Regions from separate parts of the Arthrobacter sp. GQ119 genome, predicted to be linked through region 3. Evidence: riboswitches for the same ligand, from Rfam matches in the RefSeq annotation. Region 3 holds a riboswitch; each other region holds the start of a gene.
What was found. Region 3 has a riboswitch for S-adenosylmethionine ahead of AC6CH3_RS04660 (aminotransferase class V-fold PLP-dependent enzyme). Riboswitches for the same ligand answer to the same signal wherever they lie in the genome.
Positions count from the first base shown of each region.

Region 1: it holds a riboswitch for S-adenosylmethionine, as region 3 does, so the genes downstream of both, metX (homoserine O-acetyltransferase MetX) here and AC6CH3_RS04660 (aminotransferase class V-fold PLP-dependent enzyme) in region 3, are expected to answer to the same signal.
Region 2: it holds a riboswitch for S-adenosylmethionine, as region 3 does, so the genes downstream of both, AC6CH3_RS10945 (DUF1737 domain-containing protein) here and AC6CH3_RS04660 (aminotransferase class V-fold PLP-dependent enzyme) in region 3, are expected to answer to the same signal.

Region 1 covers NZ_JCAXEA010000001.1:151,782-158,950, forward strand. The annotation lists gene AC6CH3_RS00765 (zinc-binding dehydrogenase) at 1-16, opposite strand, end outside; gene AC6CH3_RS00770 (MFS transporter) at 119-1,501, opposite strand; gene metX (homoserine O-acetyltransferase MetX) at 1,729-2,928, opposite strand; SAM riboswitch class IV at 2,941-3,056, opposite strand; gene AC6CH3_RS00780 (VOC family protein) at 3,244-3,882, shown strand; gene AC6CH3_RS00785 (CPBP family intramembrane glutamic endopeptidase) at 3,990-4,769, opposite strand; gene AC6CH3_RS00790 (histidine phosphatase family protein) at 4,866-5,546, shown strand; gene AC6CH3_RS00795 (DeoR/GlpR family DNA-binding transcription regulator) at 5,611-6,420, opposite strand; gene hutI (imidazolonepropionase) at 6,524-7,169, opposite strand, start outside.
Region 2 covers NZ_JCAXEA010000010.1:50,704-57,872, reverse strand. The annotation lists gene AC6CH3_RS10960 (PLP-dependent cysteine synthase family protein) at 1-390, opposite strand, end outside; gene AC6CH3_RS10955 (aromatic amino acid ammonia-lyase) at 387-2,039, opposite strand; gene AC6CH3_RS10950 (NtaA/DmoA family FMN-dependent monooxygenase) at 2,044-3,339, opposite strand; SAM riboswitch class IV at 3,527-3,640, shown strand; gene AC6CH3_RS10945 (DUF1737 domain-containing protein) at 3,654-3,962, shown strand; gene AC6CH3_RS10940 (rhodanese-like domain-containing protein) at 3,959-4,369, shown strand; gene AC6CH3_RS10935 (O-succinylhomoserine sulfhydrylase) at 4,370-5,578, shown strand; gene AC6CH3_RS10930 (PKD domain-containing protein) at 5,645-7,169, opposite strand, start outside.
Region 3 covers NZ_JCAXEA010000003.1:233,269-240,437, reverse strand. The annotation lists gene AC6CH3_RS04675 (fluoride efflux transporter FluC) at 1-69, opposite strand, end outside; gene AC6CH3_RS04670 (metal-dependent transcriptional regulator) at 113-835, opposite strand; gene AC6CH3_RS04665 (class I SAM-dependent methyltransferase) at 867-1,625, opposite strand; gene AC6CH3_RS04660 (aminotransferase class V-fold PLP-dependent enzyme) at 1,719-3,128, opposite strand; SAM riboswitch class IV at 3,163-3,276, opposite strand; gene hisN (histidinol-phosphatase) at 3,446-4,258, opposite strand; gene rsgA (ribosome small subunit-dependent GTPase A) at 4,325-5,440, opposite strand; gene aroA (3-phosphoshikimate 1-carboxyvinyltransferase) at 5,424-6,818, opposite strand; gene AC6CH3_RS04640 (DoxX family protein) at 6,825-7,169, opposite strand, start outside.

The sequences.
Region 1 (7,169 bases), on a different contig from region 3:
GGACAGCTGCTCGCATGGAATTCCTGCCTTTGGGTGGATTGCCGGCACGCAGCTGCCCGGGCCTGCGTGGTCGCGGGTCCGGGCAGCTGGGCCGGCTGTTGTGCTTGCTTCCTGGTGGCTACTTTTTGCCGGCGGCCAGAAGGTCGGCGGTGCCCTGGGCGTCGGCGGCGTCGACGTCGTGCAGAGAAATGCCGCGGGTTTCCTTGAGGAAGAACACCGAGATCAGGGTCACGATGCAGGCCCCGAGGAGGTAGAGCGCCACAGGGGTGGAGGACTTGAAGCTGCCCAGCAGGGAGGTGGCGATGATCGGTGCCATGGAACCGGCCACGATGGACGTCACCTGGTAGCCCAGCGAAACGCCGGAGTAGCGCATCCGGGTGGGGAACATCTCGGCCATGATGGACGGCTGGCCGGCGTACATGAGGGCGTGGAACATCAGGCCGATGGTGATCGCGGCGAGGATGATGAGGTCATTGGCGGTGTCCATCATGGGGAAGGCGAAGAAGCCCCAGGTTCCGCCCAGGATGGCGCCGGCCATGTAGACGGGACGTCGGCCGAAGGCGTCGGACAGCTTGCCGACCAGCGGGACCGTGCAGAAGTGGATGAAGTGCGCCACCAGCAGGAGCAGCAGGATCCGGGACGTGTCGGTCTGCACGACGACCTTCAGGTAGGTGATGGAGAACGTCACCACGAGGTAGTAGAGGATGTTCTCGGCAAAGCGCAGGCCCATGGCGGTGAAGACGCCGCGCGGGTAGCGGCGGAAGACCTCGGCGACGCCGTAGCCCTTCTTCTCGACGGTGACTTCCTTGCGGGCTTCGAGGAAGATCGGTGCGTCCTGGACCTTGGTGCGGATGTAGTAGCCGATGATGACGATCACGGCAGACAGCCAGAACGCCACGCGCCAGCCCCAGCCGAGGAATGCCTCCTGGGACAGCGTGGAGGAAAGGGTGAACAGCACGCCGGTGGCCAGCAGGTTTCCCATGGGAACGGCCGACTGCGGCCAGCTGGACCAGAATCCGCGGGACTTGTTGGGGCTGTGCTCGGCAACGAGCAGCACGGCGCCGCCCCATTCACCGCCGACGGCGAAGCCCTGGACGAAGCGGAGGAACACCAGCATCGCCGGGGCCCAGTAACCGATCTGGGCGAAGGTGGGCAGGCAGCCCATGAGGAACGTGGAGACACCCACCAGGATGATGCTCAGCTGCAGCAGCTGCTTGCGGCCGAACTTGTCACCGAAGTGGCCAAACACGATGCCGCCAATCGGCCGGGCCACGAAGCCCACGGCGTAGGTGACGAACGCCGCGATGATTCCATCCAGCTCCGTCCCTGAATTGGGGAAGAACATCTTGCCGAACACCAGGGTGGCTGCGGAGGCATAGAGGAAGAACTCATACCACTCCACCACGGTTCCGGCCATGGAGGCCGTAACCACTTTCTTCAGGCCCGAGGCCTTGACATCGGTTTCCTCTACGCGGCTTGCGGCCGGGTTTTCCGTACTCATTGTGTGAACTCCTTCGGCGTCTTCGTCGACACCACATGGGACCAGGCTCTGGCGGACCTGTGATGTGTGCCACTGGCCGCCGTTTCCAACGAGTATGGTCTGCCCCTGCCGCAAGCTCAACGACAAATAGTGCAGGGCGCATCTGCATAAATGCACAGACACGGGGCACTAAAGCCATCGCCTGCGGCGTCGGAGCCGGTCCCGGGAGCCGGAGTTCAGGCTGGGAATCAGGCCGAGAAATGCCCGCGGAGCTGGGCGCTGAGCTGCCCGATCTCGGTGAGGAAGCCGTCGTGGCCGATCGGCGCTTCGATGACATGGACATCCACGTCACCCGGGAGGGCGTCCGCGAGTTCACGTGACTGGGACGGGAAGTACAGCCGGTCCGAGTCGACGGCGGCGATAAAGAAGTCCGCCGTGGTCCGCGCCAGCGCTTCCTTCAGGGTTCCGCGCCCTCGGCAGATGTCATGGCTCATGAGGGCTTCGGTAATGGCGATGTAGCTGTTGGCGTCGAAGCGCTGGACGAGCTTGCTCCCCTGGTGGTCCAGGTAGCTTTCCACCTGGTACCGGCCGCGGTCCCGGAGGGCATCCGCCTGCAGCGGAGCTTCGCTGTCCTGGGCGTTCCGGCCGAACCGGAAGTCCAGCTCGTGCGCCGAGCGGTAGGTAATGTGGGCGATCCGGCGGGCGAGGGCCAGCCCCGCTTCCGGGATCGGGCCCCCGTAGTAGTCGCCGCCGTTGAAGTTGGGGTCCTGGCGGATGGCGAGGGTCTGCGCCTGTGCAAAGGCGATCTGTTCGGCGGTGCTGCTCGCCCCCGCGGAGATCACGCCGCAGCGGCGCACCCGGTCGGGGAAGGTGACCGCCCACTCCAGGGCGCGGGCGCCGCCCATGGAACCGCCCACAACGGCAAACCAGCTGCTGATGCCGAGCTGGTCAGCCAGGCGCGCTTCGGCAACGGTGGAGTCCCGGAGGGTCACCAGCGGGAAGCGCGAGCCCCACGGCTTGCCATCAGGAGCGGCCGACGCCGGTCCCGTGGATCCGTAACAACCGCCCAGGATGTTGATGGAGACGACAAAGAACCTGTCCGTATCCGCCGGTGCACCCGGTCCGGCCAGCTGCTCCCACCAGCCTTCCTCGTCCCCGCCGCCCCGCGTCACATGGGTGCTCCCGGTGAGGGCGTGCTCCACCAGGATGGCGTTGGAGCCGTCGGCGTTGAGCGTCCCCCATGTTTCGTAGGCAAGCGTGACGTCTGGGAGGAATCCGCCGGCCTCGAGCTCGATGCCGCCGATGTTGGCATACTGGACTGTGCCGTCGGGAACACCGTCCGGAACTCGGCCGTCCAGAACTGTGCCATTGGGAGCTGTGCGATCCTGCACTGCGCCGTCGGGAACTCTGCCGTCCGGCACATCGGTGCGGGTAACGGAAATCGTCATCGGTATACCTCTTCTACGCGCTTGCCCGCCGCCAACTGGCCGGCAGGCCAGGTCTTCACCCGGGGCACCCCACCGCGGAAGGAGGGTTGCCGGCCAGCAAGCCGGGGCTGTCGCTGGCACTCATGACCTGGACCAAGCTTACGAAAGGGCCCACGCTCCGCGCGAAGATTGTGACGGCTATGTGACTCCAGCGGGCCCTGAAGGCTGGCGGCGGGCACCGGAGCGGATCCCGGAAATCTGCTCTTCCGCACATAGCCCGAACGGGTTAGGCAACCCTTAGCTGAGAGCCGCGTCACAAGATGCCAAGATGAGGGCATGCGCATGGATCACGTCTCTTACGCCTGTGAACACGATGGCCTGGCGGCCACCACTGAACGAATTTCGTCCGCCCTCGGCGTTGAAGCCGTGAAGGGCGGAGTACACCCCCGTTTCGGAACGCGGAACATGATTATCCCGCTCGCGGGACACAAATACCTTGAGGTCGTGGAGGTCCTGGACCACCCGGCGTCGGACAAAGCCCCGTTCGGACAGGCCGTGCGCGCACGCTCTGCCGCCGGCGGCGGCTGGATGGGCTGGTGCGTCGAAGTGGACGACCTCGCCCCGTTCGAGGAGCGTCTGGGACGCGCCGCAGTCAACGGCAACCGCAAGTTCCCGGATGGCCGCGAACTCGTGTGGAAGCAGATCGGCATCCTGGGCCTCATTGCGGACCCGCAGGTCCCGTACATGCTGAAGTGGGAGGGCGATCCTTCCCTGCACCCGTCCAACGCCTATGACAGCAACGTGAAGATGTCCAGCCTCACCATCGCTGGCTCCGCCGAACGGGTCACCGAGTGGCTCGGTGAGCCTGTCGAACGGCCCCTGGAGGATGTCGCCGTCAACTGGATGGCTCCGCACGGCACCCCCGGCATTCTGTCCGTCACGTTTGAAACCGCAGCAGGCGCCGTCACCATCTGACGCGCGCGGCAGCAGGCTGCAACTGCACAGCACGCTGCCACTACACTTCGGCCGCCATCAGCGGGTGTCAACGACGCCACCCACCGATGGCGGCCGAATTATTTTCCCTACCCCAGCCCGATGCTCTTTCCGAACAGGCTGAAGCCGACAAAGGCCACTATGTCCAGCAGTGCATGGGCGATGACCAGTGGCATCACCCGCCGGGTTTTGGTGTAGATCCAGGCGAACACCACGCCCATGATCGCATTGCCGATGAACGGCCCCAAGCCCTGGTACAGGTGGTAGCTGCCGCGCAGCATGGAGCTGGCGAAGATCGCCACCGGCACGGACCAGCCGAGCTTCCCGAGTCGGTCCAGCAGATACCCCACCACAATGACTTCCTCCACGATGCCGTGGCGGACCGCGGAAAGAATCAGGACGGGAATCGTCCACCAGTACGCGTCCAGCGCGCTGGGGATGATTGCCGTCGTAATACCCAGCGCGCGGCCCGCGGCATAGAGGCCCAGAGAGGGAATGCCGATCAGCGCCGCCAGCCCCAGTCCCTGGAGCAGGTCACGCCCGGGGCGGGCGAAGTTGAAGCCGAGCTTCCGGAAAGCCGAGCCGCTGTCACTGTCCGTCCCGGCCTTGGGCTGCCGCTGCTCCGTCATGAAGTACAGGACCAGCAGAACGGGCACCAGCGCGAAGATGATGTCCAGGAGCTGGTAGGTCAGATCGAAATATTCGCGAGTGCTTTGCGAACGGTTCAGCGTGGACGTGCCTTGGGCGAGCGGCGCCTGGCTCATCTTGTCCAGGAGCTGCACCACCGAGTAGGCGGCCGACTGGCCCAGCGACAGTCCCAGGACTATCCAGATTTCGATCCGCAGACGACGGCGGGAAGGAACCAACATGTTCCTATCTTGCCTGCAGTTGCTGGTACTTGCCTGTTGGGCTTCCGGACGTATCTGCCGCTGTTGGGTACCAGGCTGGCCCTATGCTGGGAAACTATGAGTGCGCCCGGGAAAATCATCATGATCCGGCACGGCCAGTCCGCCGCCAATGCCGACACCTCCATTTACAACCGGGTGCCCGACTACAGGATTCCGCTCACGCCTTTGGGTGTGGACCAGGCCAGGGCCGCCGGAGAACGCATCCGGCGCGAGCTGGATGGCCAGCAGGTGAGCGTCTATGTCTCGCCCTATCTGCGCGCCTACCAGACGCTGGAAGCACTCGATCTGGGCTCGCTCACGGAGCGGGTGATCGAGGAACCCCGGCTCCGTGAGCAGGACTGGGCCAATTTCCAGATCTCCGGCGACATCGAGGACCAGAAAGAGCTGCGGAACGCCTACGGCCACTTCTTTTACCGGTTCCGCGAGGGCGAGTCCGGGTCGGATGTCTATGACCGCATTTCGTCATTCATGGAGACCCTGTACCGGCACTGGGCCAAGCCGGACTACTCCCCCAACGCCCTGCTGGTCACGCACGGCCTGACGATGCGCCTGTTCTGCATGCGCTGGTTCCACTGGTCGGTGGAGTACTTCGAGTCGCTGAACAACCCGGACAACGCTGAGATCCGGATGCTGGTGCGCACCGGAGACGGCAAGTACGAACTCGACCAGCCCTTCACGCAATGGGTGGAGCGCCGGGTGGACGAGACCGTCCTCGACGCCCCGCCCGTGGTGTTCTAGGGCCAGCGGCTTTCTAGGGCCAGTGGTTTTCTGGAACGCTGCTGCCTTCTATGGCGCCGGCTCCCTAGGCCTGCCGTGTCCGCGGCGTTTCCGGCGCCACGATGACTTCGGTGCCAATGGCTTCAAAGGCGGCCTTGTCCTTGGCCGAGATGCCGGAATCGGTGATCAGCCGCGTGAACGCATAGCCGTCCATGGTGGCGAAGGCCCGGCGGCCCACCTTGGACGAGTCCGCAATCACGTAGGACACGCTGGCGCGGCTGGCCAGCAGCGCGTTGACGGACGCCTCGCCTTCCCCGGTGTTGGTGGGGCCCACCTCCGGATCGATGCCGTTGACGCCGATGAACGCGATGTCCAGCACCACCTTCTGCATGATGATGTCTGTGTACGGTCCCACGAGCTCGTACGAGCGCGGATTGAGGATGCCGCCGGTCACCATGACCTTGATATTGGGCCGCACCGCCAGCTGGCCGGCGATGTTGATGGCGTTGGTGACCACTGTCAGCGTGGGCTGGTTGGACGGCGAGTTGAGGTCCTCACGGGTGGCCAGGATCTGGGCCAGGGCGGTGCTCGTGGTGCCGCCGCAGAGCCCGATGACCATGCCCGGAGAGATGAGGGCCGAGGCGGCGAGGGCGATCTCCTGCTTGGCTGCCGCGTGGTCGTCACGGTTGTACCGTCCGGGGAGGTCGTAGGCCAGCGCGCCCGTGGTGGCCCCGCCCCGGGTCCTGGTCAGCAGCCGCCGCTTGGCCAGGCTGTCCAGGTCGCGCCTGGCCGTGGCCGGCGACACTCCGAGCCGGGTGACGATTTCGTCCACCTCCACCTGCCCGGTTTTGGCAAGGAGATCCAGGATCGCCGTCAGTCGGTCGGTGCGGGTCATGCTAGCCTCTCGGTGATCAAACTGCCGTCAGAATTGACGTTTTCTGATTGTAACAGACGGCAAACGATCATCTAACGTCACGCGGACGGCCGGACCCGCGGTCCTACCGGGCCCTGACCCCGGCCCGCCACACGGCGTGCGTCAGCGGCATTCCCGGGCGGTAGGCCAGGTGCGTCGCGGCCGGCGCGTTGAGCACATGCAGGTCCGCGCGGTGCCCGACGGCGATCGACCCCACCGCGCGTTCGCCGTCGGCGTCCTTCCCGGACTCACGCCCCAGCGCCAGTGCGCCGCCGTATGTCGCGGCGCGGACGGCTTCGTGCACGCTGAGTCCCATCTGCAGCACAGCGGTGGTCACACAGTATGCCATGGAACTCGTGTAGGACGTCCCGGGGTTGCAGTTCGAAGCCAGCGCCACGGGCACTCCGGCGTCCAGGAGGCGCCGCGCGGGCGCGAGCGGCTGGCGGGTGGACAGGTCGCAGGCCGGCAGGCAGGTTGCCACAGTGCCGCGTGAACCAGTGCCAGCGCCGGACCAGCTTGCGGCCAGCGCGTCGACGTCATCGTCGGACAGGTAGTTCACGTGGTCCACGCTGGCGGCGCCGAACTCGACGGCGAGCCGGACGCCCGCTCCGGGGCCCAGCTGGTTGCCGTGGACGCGCAGCCCGAGGCCGGCGGCGCGGCAGGCCTGCAGCACGCGGCGCGACTGCTCCTCGGTGAAGGCGCCCCGTTCGCAGAACACGTCGGCCCACTGC
Region 2 (7,169 bases), on a different contig from region 3:
CGCCCCGTACCGCCTCAGCGCCTCCAGCTTTTCCGAGGAAATGGAATCACCGGTCACCACCACCACAGGATGCCCGGTGAGCGCCCCGATCAGCGCCAGCCCGATCCCGGTGTTCCCGGAGGTGCTCTCCACGATCGTGCCGCCGGGCCGCAGCTCCCCGCTGCGTTCGGCCGCGCGCACCATGCTCAGCGCCGTGCGGTCCTTGATGGAGCCGCCGGGGTTTTCCGATTCCAGCTTGACGAATACCGTGCTGCCCAGGCCCCGGCTGAGCGCTGCCAGGGGAACGAGCGGCGTGTGGCCGACGCGCGCCAGGACGGCTCCGGCGTCGGCCCCGAGGTCCACCACGGCCGCCGCGTGCCGCGGTTCGGGCCTGCCTGTCACCGTGCTCATGCTTCGCCTCCTGTATCGTCCGTCTCCTCCGGCGGCAGCCGGAGTTCCGCCAGGCCGGGCAGCAGGTCCCGCAGTGCTGCGCGGCCCCGCTCCACCAGGGCTGATGCCGGCAACTGCTCGGACAGGAGCCGGAAAAGACGGTCGACGACGGTGCCGGTCCCCTTGCCGAGCGGCCGCGACTCCGCCGCAGACTCCCTGCCGCCGACCTCCGCGGCCTGCGCTTCCGACAGCAGATAGGCGGCCGTCAGCGCCTCAATGGTGAGCAGCTTCGAGGCGGCCTCCACCGATTGCTGCAGCTGCTGGAGCGCGAGGGGTGCCAGCGTGGAGTGGTCCTCCACGTCGGCGGAGAGCGTGGGTGCCCCCAGCGTTGCCGGCGCCGCGAGAAATTTCAGTTCAGCCAACAGGCCTGCTGCCGAATACCAGAGGAGGCCCGGCAGTTCCTCGGAAGCCAGCGGGGTGCCGCTTCGGGCTGCCTCCAGGTTCAGCTGCCGGATGAGCCGCTGGGGCGGGTACAGCTTGGCGATGCGCCGCTCGCTGCTGATGCCCAGGTGCGCCAGCCCCAGCCGCAGCGCTTCGAAGGCGAGGGCCAGCTGCATGGGCTGGAAGTTGCCGCCGGACACCATCCGGCCGGTGGCCAGCTCCGTCAGCGGGTTGTCGCCGCGGCCGTTCAGCTCCACTTCCAGGGCGCCGGCCAGGGCAGTGACCTGGGCACGGAACGCGCCGTGCGTCTGCGGCGCGGCGCGGAAGGAGAGGGCGTCCTGCACCGACACCTCACGCCTCGGGTCCTCCAGCCAGCCGCCGCGCACCAGACGCCGGACGTTCGCGGCCGAGATCCGCTGACCGTCCACCGCCTTGGCCGCCTGCACGGCCGGCGAAAACGGGCTGAGGTTCCCGCCGCCGTCGTACCGTCCGGTAGCCTCCAGCGACAGAGCGAGAGCGGTGTCCGCCAGGTCGGCCAGATGCAGCAGCCGGGCCAGCGCCAGGGTGCCTGCCCCGATCGAGTATGAGTTGGCGCTGACCAGCGCCAGGGCCTCGCCCGCGGCCAGCACGAGCGGCTCAAGGCCAGCCGCGGCGAGCGCCGCCGCGCCGGAAATGATGCTCCCGTCGGGTGCCAGTGCCTGTCCTTCACCGATGGCGACGGCGGCCACCGCGGCCAGCTGCGTCAGGTCTGAGGAGCCGACGGAACCGTCGCGGGGGATGGCGGGAAGCACACCCCGGTTGAGCAGTTCTGCATAGAACCGGGCTGCTTCAGGGCGGACGCCGGAGCCGCCGCGGGTGAAGCCGATCAGCCTCGCGAGGATCACGGCCCGGATTTCCTCCGGAGCGAGTACGGCGCCGATCCCGCTGTGGTGGTAGCGGACCACCTGCACCTGATAGTCGAGGATGGATTCTTCCACCACAGCCGTGTCCCGGCCGGAGCCCAGCAGGGTGTTCAGCCCGTAAACCCTGCGGCCGGAGTCGATGGCCGACTGGACCACATCCCTGGAGAGGCCCATCAGCTCCATTGCGTCAGCGCTCAGGACGACTTCGACCGTCGGATCGGAGGCGACCCGCGCCACGTCGGCGGCTACAAGGTGTGCCGTGCCGATCAGGAAGGTGGCACGTTTTGCGTCCGGCAGCAGGCTGTCCGGCCTCCGTGTCCCGGCCATGGCACTAGAAGTCCAGCAGGTTCCGGCGGAGGCCGCCGTCGCTGTAGCTTGTCCGCAGCAGTCCGCGGCGCCGGAGCACCGGTGCCAGTTTGTCCAGCACGCCGTGCACGGTGGCCGGGTCCACGAAGCCGGAGAAGAGGAAGCCGTCCCCGCCAACAGCGGCGCCTGTTTCCTCGAGGTGGTCGGCGATTTCCTCCGCGGTGCCGATGATGCTGTCCCCGGCCCCACCGCTGCGGGCCTGCAGGATCTCCCGCAGCGTCGAGCCCGGCGGGGCAGCCTTGGAGAAGTGTTCCAGCGTGCCCTGGTTGCTGTTGGTGCTCAGTTCCGGCAGCGGCTCGTCCAGGTCGAACTGTTTGAAGTCGATGACGGACAGATATGAGATCGAATTAAGCTGGCTGTCCACGTCCCGCTGCGACAGCTCCCGCCGCGCGGCCCGCAGCTCCTCCGCCTCGGCTTTGGAGCCCACCACAGTGGGCTTGAGGACGAACAGGACCTTGACGTCGTCGGGGTTCCTGCCCGCCTTGGCGGCTTCGGCCCGGATGGAGTCGCGGTAGGCCTTCATGCCCTCGGAGCCGCGGGCCAGCGCTATGGCAACGTCCGCGTTGCCTCCCGCGAAGGCCTTGCCGCGCGGCGATGCCCCGGCCTGCACCAGTACTGGCTCCTCCGGCAGGGGAGCCGTGTTCAGCGGGCCGCGGACCCGGAAGAATTCGCCCTCGTGGTGGATGGGCCGCACCTTCGTGTGGTCGGCGAAGACCCCGGCCCCGGCGTCCTCCACGATGGCGTCCTGGTCCCAGCTGCGCCAGAGCTTCCGCACCACGTCCACGAATTCCTCCGCCTTCTCGTAGCGGAGGTCGTGCTCGATTTGCTGGTCCAGCCCGTAGTTCTGTGCGGCGAGGTCGCTGCCGGAGGTCACCACGTTCCAGCCGAGCTGGCCGTTGGAGAAGTGCTGCAGCGTGGCCAGCAGCCGGGCCGCCGTGAACGGCGGATAAAAGGAGGCGCTGACGGTGGGGACGATGCCGAGGTGCTCCGTGGCGGAGAGCAGGTACGGGACAAGGGCCAGCGGATCGTGCTTGGGCGCGAAGGAGGCCTGTGCCAGCGAGACTTCGGCGCTCCCGCCATAGGTGTCGGGGACGGTGAGGGAGTCCTCGATGATGAACAGGTCCAGTCCGGCCCGCTCGAACTCGCGTACGGCATGCTGGTACAGGCCGGGTTTTTTCCAGTCATAGCCGATCCCGTAACCGGGTGTCCCCCAGCCCTGGACCCCGAACCCGTGGCCCACAAACCACCCAAAGTGCAGCATGGGGTCGACTGTATTGGCATTCGATTCGTTCACTGGTGCCTGGTTTCATCCGGCGTTGCGGCGGTTCATCTCCCGTCATTATGCACCCGGTCGTGATCTTTGTAACCGACGCTGCAGGCCTCCAGCGTTACGGAACATGACGACGGCGGCGGTGCGCGCCGGCGTCGTCGGTGTTACTTTTTTGAGGAGTAATGAGAACCGGCGCCAAGCCCTGACTGGCCGGTCGGCAACCCTCCCTTTCGCGGCGGGGTGCCTCAGGTGAATACTCGGCAATCGACCACTCGAGCTGCAAGCGTGAGAGAAGGAGATCCGTCATGACGGACGCGCCCGCCGGCGCCACCCTGCCGGCCCCGCAGGACAAACCTGAGGAAAAACTGGCCTACCGCCTGATCACCGGACCGGACAACCGTGCCTTCTGCGAACGCATTTCGGACGCCCTGGCCGAAGGGTATGTGCTGCACGGCAACCCGGCAGCCGCGTTCAACGGCAGGGACGTGATCGTGGCGCAGGCGGTCATCCTGCCCCTCGCCGTCGCAACAGCTGATGCCGCCGTGGCCACCGCCGTGGACCGGCTGGACTCGGACGAGAACCTCGACGCCGAAGCCTTCGAGGGGCACGCATGAGCTACGCCGGAGACCTCACCCCGCACGAAGCATGGACCAAGCTGGAGGAGGGCGCCGTCCTGGTGGACGTCCGCACCGAGGGCGAATGGGCACACATCGGCATCCCCGACACCAAGGCCACCGAGAATGACCCGCTGTTCATCCAGTGGACCTTCCCGGGCGGCATCCCCAACCGGGCCTTCATCGACGAGCTCAAGCAGCAGGCTCCGGAGGACGGCGGCGCCGAGCTCGTCTTCCTGTGCCGCTCCGGCCAGCGCTCCATTGCCGCCGCCATCGCGGCGACCCAGGCCGGCTTCACCTCGTACAACGTCCTCGAAGGCTTCGAGGGAGAGCCCGACCGGTACGGTGAGCGCACCGTCAACGGCTGGAAAAACCGCGGTCTGCCGACAAACCTGGGAAAGAACTAAGTGACCTTCAATCAAGATGCCGCCGGCTGGAGTCCCGAGACCCAAGCCGTCCGCGGCGGGCTGGACCGCACCAATTTCCAGGAGACCACTGAGCCGATCTTCCTGAACTCCGGCTTCGTCTACGAGTCCGCGGCCGCTGCCGAGCGCGCCTTCACCGGTGAGGACGAACGCTTCGTCTATTCCCGCTACGGCAACCCGTCCGTGGCCACCTTCCAGGAGCGCCTCCGCCTGCTCGAAGGCACGGAAGCATGCTTCGCCGCGGCGTCCGGCATGTCCGCCGTTTTCACTGCCCTGGGCGCCCTGCTGGCCACCGGGGACCGCGTGGTGGCCGCCCGCTCGCTGTTCGGCTCCTGCTTCGTGATCCTCAACGAAATCCTGCCGCGCTGGGGCGTGGAGACGATCTTCGTGGACGGTCCGGACCTTGAGCAGTGGCGCACGGCCCTCTCGGTGCCCACCACTGCCGTCTTTTTCGAGTCACCGTCCAATCCCATGCAGGAGATTGTGGACATCGCCGCCGTCAGCGAGCTCGCCCACGCGGCCGGCGCGACCGTCGTCGTCGATAACGTGTTCGCCACTCCCCTGCTGCAGCGCTGCGGCGACCTCGGCGCCGACGTGATCGTCTATTCGGGCACCAAGCACATCGACGGCCAGGGCCGCGTGCTGGGCGGCGCCATCCTGGGCACCAAGGAATTCATCGACGGACCCGTCAAGCAGCTGATGCGCCACACCGGGCCTAACCTGTCCGCGTTCAACGCCTGGGTGCTCACTAAGGGGCTGGAAACCATGGCGCTGCGGGTGAACCATTCATCGGCCACCGCGCTGCGCCTCGCCGAATGGCTTGAGGACCAGCCGGCCATCAGCTGGGTCAAGTACCCGCTGCTGAAGTCCCACCCGCAGTACGAGCTTGCCGCCAAGCAGATGAAGGCCGGCGGCACCGTGCTCACCCTGGAACTCGCGACGACGGCGGGCCAGTCGGCCAAGGAGGCCGCCTTTGCGCTGCTGGACGCCCTGAAGATCATCGACATCTCCAACAACCTCGGCGACGCCAAGACCCTCATCACCCACCCCGCCACCACCACGCATCGTGCCATGGGGCCGGAAGGTCGCGCAGCCATCGGGCTCAGCGACGGCGTGGTGCGGCTGTCCGTAGGCCTGGAGGATCCCGAGGACCTGATCGGCGACCTGGAGCAGGCGCTCAAGCAAATCTGAGGTCCTGGGTTGGCAGGACCGCCGGTTGGGCGGTCCCCTGGTCCGGTCCTTGGTCCAGTCCCGCGGTCAGCTTTCCGGCCTCAGGGCAGTCCGCCACGCTCCGGCCGCCTTGGCCGCGCTGAATGTCCAAGTCGCGGTGCCGCTGGCGCCCGCCGTAGTCTGTGCCCGGTCGGCCTGCTCGGCGATCTGGCCGTTGGCCGCCTCCCACCGCTCCGTCCACCCCGTGGGCGCCGTCGCACCCGGCGTTGCCGCGTCGAAGCCGACGCCGCCAATCAGCCGGGCACCATCCCTGGAGGTCGTGACGCTGGGGACAGTGATGCTCGTGGCGGTATACGTCGCGTTGACCGCCGTGGCCACCGCGCTGTCCAGGGGCGTTGTATTGCTGACGCCGTCGTAGGCCGTAATGCCGCCGCCCCACTTCACGGCCTTGCTCAACGTCCAGGTGTACGTTGCCGGATCCGCGGACCCCACGACGCGGTAGTAGGCGAAGACCCGTGCGCCCGATGTGGTGGTGCTGTTGATTCCCAGCCCGTTGACGATGGCGGTCCAGCCGGCCGGCACCGCCGCCGTGGGGTTCAGGTCCGCGGTAAACGAGGCGACCAGGACATCCCCGGCCGTTCGGCCTGCAGGCGCGGCGAGGGAGACCGTGCTGGTTGCCGTTGTCGCGTTGGCCGTGGTTGAGCTGCGGACGGAGATCCCCAAGCTGGTGCCGTCGGACGGGTTGACCGTGATCGTCCTGGTGGTCGACGACGAGCCTGCCGCGTTCGTGGCCGTCAGCCGTGCCGTATAGGTGCCGGATGCGCTGTAGGTGTGGGACGGGTTCCGTGTGGTTGAGGTGCTGCCGTCACCGAAATTCCAGGCCCATGACGTCGGCAACCCCACGGATGTATCGGTGAAGCTCACCGTCAGGGGAACCGTGCCGGTGGTTGGCGTGGCCGTGAACGACGCGACCGGGGCGGTGTTCCCGGGCGGGGTGCCGAGGCTGCGGTCGGAGAACCAGTAGCGCTTGGTGACGTTGTTGCTGGCCATGACGACGATCCCGGTGGCGGCGTTGACGCTCTGCTTGGTGCTGGTCACGTCGTTCATGTTGGCCGAGCTGGCGTCCTCGATGATCGGCGTGCCGCGGCCTGCCCCGAAGACGGGGTTGTCCATCGAGGCGGTTTTTTCGTAGATGCTGCCGGCGACGCCGGAGAACGGGCAGCCGCTGACCGAGGTCGAGGGCGCGGTGTGGAAGGCGCGGACCAGGTTGTTCTCGGTATCGAGCATGATCTGCGGACGCGACACGCAGTCCCCGGTCCGGGCGATCGTGGTCTGGGAGAACGCGCCCGTGCCTGGCTTGAACACCACCAGCACCAGCTGGGCCAGGTTCGGGTCGTTCGAACCGTCGTTGAGGCTGGTTTTCACTGCCGCGTAGACGCGGCCGGAAGGATCTGTCTGCAGCGTCTTGATGTTCAGGTGATCATCAACCTTCTTGTTGCCTTTGATGGCTTCCTTCACCTTCCACGATGACGCCGCCCTCGCGCTTTCGCCATCGTTGTGGGTGGCCCACCATGCGGTTCCGGTGGCCTGGTCCGTCCACATGATCCCGATT
Region 3 (7,169 bases):
CCAGACCCTCCAGCCGTGGCCACCAGTGTCCGTCGCCACGCGCTGACTCGCGGCGGCACGGGCCTTCATGCGGAAGCGTCCGCCACCGCGTTTGCGGCGAGGGAGTGCCCGCTCATCGGGCGCCGGCCATCCGGCATCCCGGGTGCACGTCCTCGCTGTGCACCCACAGGGCGGAGGCGACTTCATCCGCAAGGTCAACCTCGCGGATTGCTCCCGGCCCCGGGGAGCCGATCCGCACCACGAGCGCGCCGCCGAACGGCCGGCGGCCCCTGACTTCGACGTCGGCATCCAGGTTGATCTTCTCGGAGGCGAGGTAGCGCAGCAGCTCCGGATTCTCGTCGCTGATGCGGGTGATCCGGCCGGTGTGTCCCTCGTCGAGTTCACTCATCCGGTGGGCAAGCGGTACCTGCACGGTGCCGTCCGCGGAGGGGATGGGATCACCGTGGGGATCCCGGGAGGGGTTGCCGAGCTTGGCGGCCATCCGCTCGATGAAGGTATCGGACACCGCATGCTCGAGGAGTTCAGCTTCGTCATGCACTTCGTCCCAGCTGTACCCGAGGTCCTGGACGAGGTAGGTCTCGATGAGCCGGTGCCGCCGCACCATGGCCAGGGCGAGGCGCACTCCCTCCGGGGTCAGCGTGATGGCGCTGTACGGCTTGTGCAGCACCAGCCCCTGGTCCTTGAGTTTGCGCACCATCTCCGAGACCGACGAATTTGCGACGCCAAGGCGCTGCGCCAGCTGAGTCGACGTAATCGGCTTGTCCTGCCACTCAGTGAAAGAGTAGATGACCTTGACGTAGTCCTCGATCGAGGAGGATGGCGTACTGGTCTTCACGGATCCAAGCCTACCCGCTGCACGGACGACATCATGCCCTGACAGCCCGCCACGTCTGAGTGAGGTAGGGAAGGCGCAGCAGTTCGCCTTCGGTATGCCCCAGATGCTCCTGGAGGTACCAGTCCAGGTTTGCGGTGACCCTGGCCCGGCTGGCCGTGTTGGCTTTGAGGTAGTAGCTGCGCGACTTCGCCAGCTCAACGACGTCGGAAGTGGTGACCGGGTCCTCCCAACGGGTGAGGTGGCTTTCCAGTCCCGCGAATTCCGGACCCAGCGGGGGCCGGAAGTGCGGCTTGTGGACGTCACCGGCATGCATGATGCGCGAGAGCCTGTGGACCCAGGGCACGGATGTGTCCAGCTGGTTCCAGACCAGGCCAAGCACACCGCCGGGCCGCAGGATCCTGGCGATCTCGCTGCTGGCACGCAGCGGGTCGCACCAGTGCCATGCCTGCGCCACCGTGACGACGTCGAATGCCGATCCGGAAAGTCCCGTGTCCTCCGCGGTTCCCTCCAGCGCCTCCACCGCAGGGTAGGCGTTGCGGAGCTGCTCAAGCATGTCTGGGGAGGGGTCAACCGCGCTGACATGCAGGCCGCGTGTCACGAGCAGCTCCGTGTACTTGCCGGTTCCTGCCCCTATATCGGCCGCCGTCCGTGCGCCGGAAGGGACCAGCCAATCCGCGGACTCAGCCGGGTAGCCGGGCCGAACACGGTGGTAATGCTCGCCGCCGTCCTGGAAGCTTTGACCGAGCTCCTGCCGCCGCCCGTGGTCGAGTTTAGGGCCACCGCGTGCCACGCGCCGTCTCCTTAGGGCAGGGTAAAAATTGACCCTTCGAATTTACCGCATTTGTGACTGCGCCGTCTGGCGGCCGTCAGTCCAGGGTGCCGCTCAGTCCAGGGTGCAGGGCGCAGCGCCCGCGGTGCCGGGGGTGTTCGGTGCCCAATGCGGGTAGGTGCGGGTGTCGTTGGAGGGAACCCAGCGCCCGGAGTCCACCACGTAGTCCCAGCCGAGGCCGCTGCGGCGCAGCTCCTCGATGCCGGCGAGGAGCCGCTGGACGTCCTCAAGCCGTGACCCGACGCCGAAGCTGGCGCGCAGGGAACCCGAGGGCAGGCCCAGACGCTTGAGGAGCGGGTGGGCGCAGAAGCGGCCGTCGCGCAGCCCTACGCCGTGCTCGGCAGACAGGTAGGCAGCCACCAGTCCGGCGTCGTAGCCCTCCACCGAAAAGTTGACCACGCCGATGGTGTCGGTGTCGGGGTCGGTGTCCGAGAAGATCTGGTGGACAGTGACGCCGTCGATCTTCTGCAGGCCCTCGACGAGGAAGGACCGGATGGCGGCCTCGTGCGTGTGCCACTGCTCCTGGTCCAGGGCGGCGATCACCTGGGCCGCCCGTGCGAGGGTGGCTGCGCCCAGGACGTTGGGCGAGCCGCCTTCGTGCCGCGCGGGGCCGGTGGTCCAGCTGACGCCGTCGAGCCGGGCTTCACTGACTGCGCCGCCGCCGGCAAGGTGCGGGGATCCGGCGTCGAGCCAGTCGGTGCGTCCCACCAGGACGCCGGAACCGAAAGGCGCGTACAGCTTGTGGCCGGAGAAGGCGAGGTAGTCGACGTCGTCCGCGGCGATGTTGATGCGGCGGTGCGGCGCGAGCTGCGCAGCGTCCACCACGATCCGGGCGCCGAATTCGTGCGCCAGGGCGGCGAGGCGGCGGATCGGCAGGATCTCGCCGGTGACGTTGGAAGCGCCGGTCACGGCAAGGAGGATGATGTCGCCCTGCTCGAGTTCAGCCCGAAGGCTGTCGATGGTGGCCTCAAGGGTCTCGGACGCCACCACGCTGCGGTGGGGCACGCCCTGCCACGGCAGCAGGTTGGCGTGGTGCTCGATGTCCAGGTACAGGACTTCCCCGGTGTGGCCGTGGTCCTCCACGGGGAGGCAGCCGGCCAGCAGGTTCAGCGAATCCGTAGTGTTCCGCGTGAAGATCACGGAGTCGTCCGGGCGGCCGCCGACAAACTCGCGGACGATGTTCCGGGCATTTTCATAGACAGAGGTGCTGATCTGCGAGGCGTAGCCGGCCCCGCGGTGCACGCTGGCGTAGAACGGCAGGATCTCGTTGAGGTAGGCGGAGACTACGGAGAGTGCAGGCGCCGACGCTCCATAGTCGAGGTTGGCATAGCGCACGTGGCCACCCTGGATGAGCGGGGCCTGGATTTCAGCGCCGGTCACTGCCGCCAGCGGCCGTCCGGCAGCGGCAAACCGATCGTCGAGCAGGCCGGCGCCAGTGTTGGAGGAGAAGGTTGCAGTAGTCATGGGACCTCGCTGTGAAAGGACCCCTTGTGACGGGGATCCGCGCTTGCCGGGTCCGTTCCGGACCGGCCTGGTCGTCACCCGGGGCACCCCACCGCGAATGGAGGGTTGCCGGCCAGCAAACCGGGGTTTTACGCTGGCACTCGTGACCTGTAGAAAAGCCTAGAACACCCGCCCGCCGATGAAAAAGCGGTTGCAATTGTTAAGCCGTTTGTTACAGCCGTCCGAAATTCGGGCAACTGGCCGAACATACGACGTCGGACCCCGCACCGAGGACGGAGTCCGACGTCGAATATTCCCCGAAAGCGCGCTGGGCCGAACTACAGCAGATCGTCCAACTGCGGGTTGAGGCGCTTGAGAACCTCGGAATGAAGGATCGAGTTGGTGGCCAGGGCGTTGCCGCCGAAGGGACCGTCGGTTCCCTCCAGGGAGGTGAAACGGCCGCCCGCCTCCGTGACGATGGGCACCAGCGCAGCCATGTCGTACAGGTTCAGTTCGGGTTCGCAGGCAATGTCAACGCAGCCTTCAGCCACCATGCAGTAGGACCAGAAATCCCCGAAGGCACGGGTCCGCCACACGTCCTCAGTGAGGGCAAGGAACTCATCCAGGTTTCCCCGCTCCTTCCAGCCGCCGAGGCTGGAGTAGGACAGCGATGCGTCCGAGAGCTTCGAGACGTTGGAGACTCTGAGCCGGGTGGCAGCGGCCAGCGAACGGCCCATATAGGCGCCGGCGCCCCTGGCCGCCCACCAGCGCTTTCCAAGTGCGGGCGCACTCACCAGGCCCACCACGGGCTCACCTTCATCAACGAGCGCGATCAGCGTGGCCCAGACCGGGACTCCGCGGACGAAGTTCTTGGTCCCGTCGATGGGGTCAATGATCCAGCGCCGGGAGCCGTGGCCGGAACTGCCGAACTCCTCGCCGAGGACGGCATCGCGGGGGCGGGAACGGGACAGCTGGCCGCGGATGGATTCCTCGGCGGCTTTGTCGGCATCCGTCACGGGTGTCAGGTCAGGCTTGGTTTCGATCTGAAGATCAAGCGCCTTGAACCGGCTCATGGTCTGGTCGTCCACGGAATCCGCCAGTACATGGGCCAGGCGCAGGTCGTCGTTGTAGCTCGAAGCGGGTTGGGTCATGGTTCCAAACTACCGTCAAAGAACCGGCGGGGCGGGGATGTCCGCTGGCCGGAGGCGCCGTGCGGCTCAGCTGACGCTTCCGAGTTCCTTTGTTTCCTGGGCTTCCATGCGCGGATCGGTGCCCAGCAGCCGGCGCAGGGAGGCAAGGCGCGCGGGACCGGAAGGTCCTGCATTGCCGGCCTCCACCCAGGCGTCCACGCCGCAGTTCACGGCTGAGGCATCATGCTTGCAGCCCCGCTCGCAGGCCTCCGTGCCGGGCTCCAGGTCGGGGAACGAATGCAGGATCCGGTCCGGATCCACATGGGCCAGGCCGAACGAACGGATGCCCGGGGTGTCGATGATCCAGCTCCCGGAGGGCGCGTCGGCAAGTTTCAGCGCGAGGGCCGACGACGACGTGTGCCTGCCGCGTCCCGTGACGGCGTTGACGCCCCCGGTGGCACGTTCCGCGCCGGTCAGGGCGTTCACCATGGTGGATTTGCCGACGCCGGAGTGGCCCAGCATGACGGTGACTTTGCCGTCCAGATGGGCGCGCAGCTCGGAGACGGCGTTTATGTCGAGGCGGGCGGACAGTCCGTCGTCGGAGCGGGCATCGATGCCGGAAGCCGCCGAGTCGGCGGTGCGGCTGATGATGACCGGGAAATCGAGGTGCCGGTAGTTGTCCAGCAGTTCCGAGGGGTCCTTCACGTCGGCCTTGGTGACGAGCAGCAGCGGCTCGATGCCGGCATCGTAGGCGGCCACCAGCGCACGGTCGATGAAACCGGTCCGGGGCTCCGGATTGGCTGCCGCCACAACAACCACCAGCTGGTCCGCGTTGGCCACGACGGCCCGTTCGACCGGATCAGTGTCGTCGGCGCTGCGGCGCAGCAGCGTCTTCCGGTCCTGGATCTTCACGAGCCGGGCCAGTGTGTCCGGAGCTCCTGACACATCTCCGACGAGGGACACGAAGTCCCCCGCCACCACGGGGGAGCGGCGGAGCTCACGCGCCCGGGCGGCAATGACGGTGCGTTCGTCGCCGGAGTCCTCGCCGACAACCGCCGTGTAGCGGCCGCGGTCAACGGTGATGATGCGTCCCGTCACGGCGTCGTCGTGGCTGGGCCGGTCCTTGGTACGGGGCCGGGAGCCTTTCTTGTTGGGCCGGATGCGGACGTCGGATTCGTCCCAGGACTCAGTGCTGCGTGCCACCGGTGGTCCCTGCGGCGTTGCCCTGCCCGCTGTGGGTGCCTTGCGCGACCATGTCCGCCCACAGCTGCGGGAAGTCCGGCATGGTTTTGGCTGTGGTGCCGATGTCCTGGACCTCGACGCCCCTGACAGCCAGTCCAAGGATGGCGCCCGCGGTGGCCATCCGGTGGTCAGCGTAGCTGCGGACCACGCCGCCATGGAGCTTTGCGGGCCGGATCACCAGCCCGTCGTCTGTCTCGTGGACGTCGCCGCCAAGGCCGTTGATTTCCGCCGCCAGCGCTGCCAGGCGGTCCGTCTCGTGTCCCCGAAGGTGCGCGATGCCGCTGAGCCGGGACGGGCCGGAGGCCAGGGCGCAGAGCGCCGCGACAGTAGGGGCGAGCTCGCTGGTGTCGGCGAAGTCCGCGCCGCGGATCTCGCTGCCGCCTGTGACGGTCAGCGTTCCGGCTTCCAGCGTCACGGTGGCACCCATCGCCGGGAGGATGCTCCGCCACAGGTCCCCGACCTGGGTGGTGGGTGCAGGCCAGTCCGGAATGCGCACGGTGCCGCCCGATGCCAGGGCCGCAGCGAGGAAGGGCCCGGCGTTGGACAGGTCCTGTTCGATGCGTTCGTCAAAGGCGCGGATCGGGCCCGGGCTGACAATCCAGTGGTTCGGTGTTGAGTCGTCCACCTCCACGCCCACTCCGCGCAGCACAGCCACGGTCATGCTGATGTGGTCCAGGCTCGGCACGGAGTGGCCGGAGTGTTCCAGGTGCAGACCCTCGGTGAAACGTGCACCGACCAGGAGCAGCGCGGAAACGAACTGCGATGACGCGCTCGCGTCGATCACCAGATGGCCACCCCTGACCTGTCCCGTCCCCTCAACCCGGAAAGGCAGTGACGACGGCGTTTCGCCGGCTTCGCCGCGGACGCTGACACCAAGCGCGGCCAGCGCGTCGATGATGGTGCCCATGGGGCGTTCCCGCGCGTGCGGGTCGCCGTCGAAAACGGATACACCCTTGCGGAGTGCCGCCATGGGCGGCACGAAGCGCATGACCGTGCCGGCAAGGCCGCAGTCAATGACGGCGTCCACTGCACCGGAACCTGACGGGATGGGCGTCACTTCGAGATCCGGGCCGAAGGGGCTGTCACCCGGCACCTCACGGATGTCAGCGCCCAACTGGCGCAGCGCCTCGATCATCAGCGCGGAGTCCCGTGAGTGCAGCGGCGCCCGCAGGCGGGATGGCCCGTCCGCCAGGGCTGCCAGGACGAGATACCTGTTGGTCAGTGACTTCGAACCGGGGACGCGCACCGTGGCGTCAACGGGCCGCTCCGCAAACGGTGCAGGCCAAAGCTCAGCATCGCCGGTGTGGCCGGCGGTCGGGTCCGTGATGGATCCAGTCATTCCTGCCTAGGCCCCCACTGCATGGTCGACTGCCCTGCGGACGGCTTTGTCGGCCTTGTGCAGCTTCTTCCCGGTGGTCTTGCGCGCGTCCGACGCCAGGTGGCTCGCGGTCTTCCGGGCATCAGCGGCGAGGTGCTCGGCGCGCCAGGCCAGGCTCGGCTTGCCGGCGGTGTCCACGGAGGCCAGCAGCACGCCGCCCGTCAGGGTGACGTTCTTGAGCAGCTGGGTGCGGCGGGCGTCACGGCCTTCCTTGCTGCTGATATCGGCGCTGCGCCATTCAACGAACGCGTTCAGGGCTGAGATGAGGGCCAGGAGGCCAGCCGACAACCGGGCGGCCTTGCCTGTCGCGAA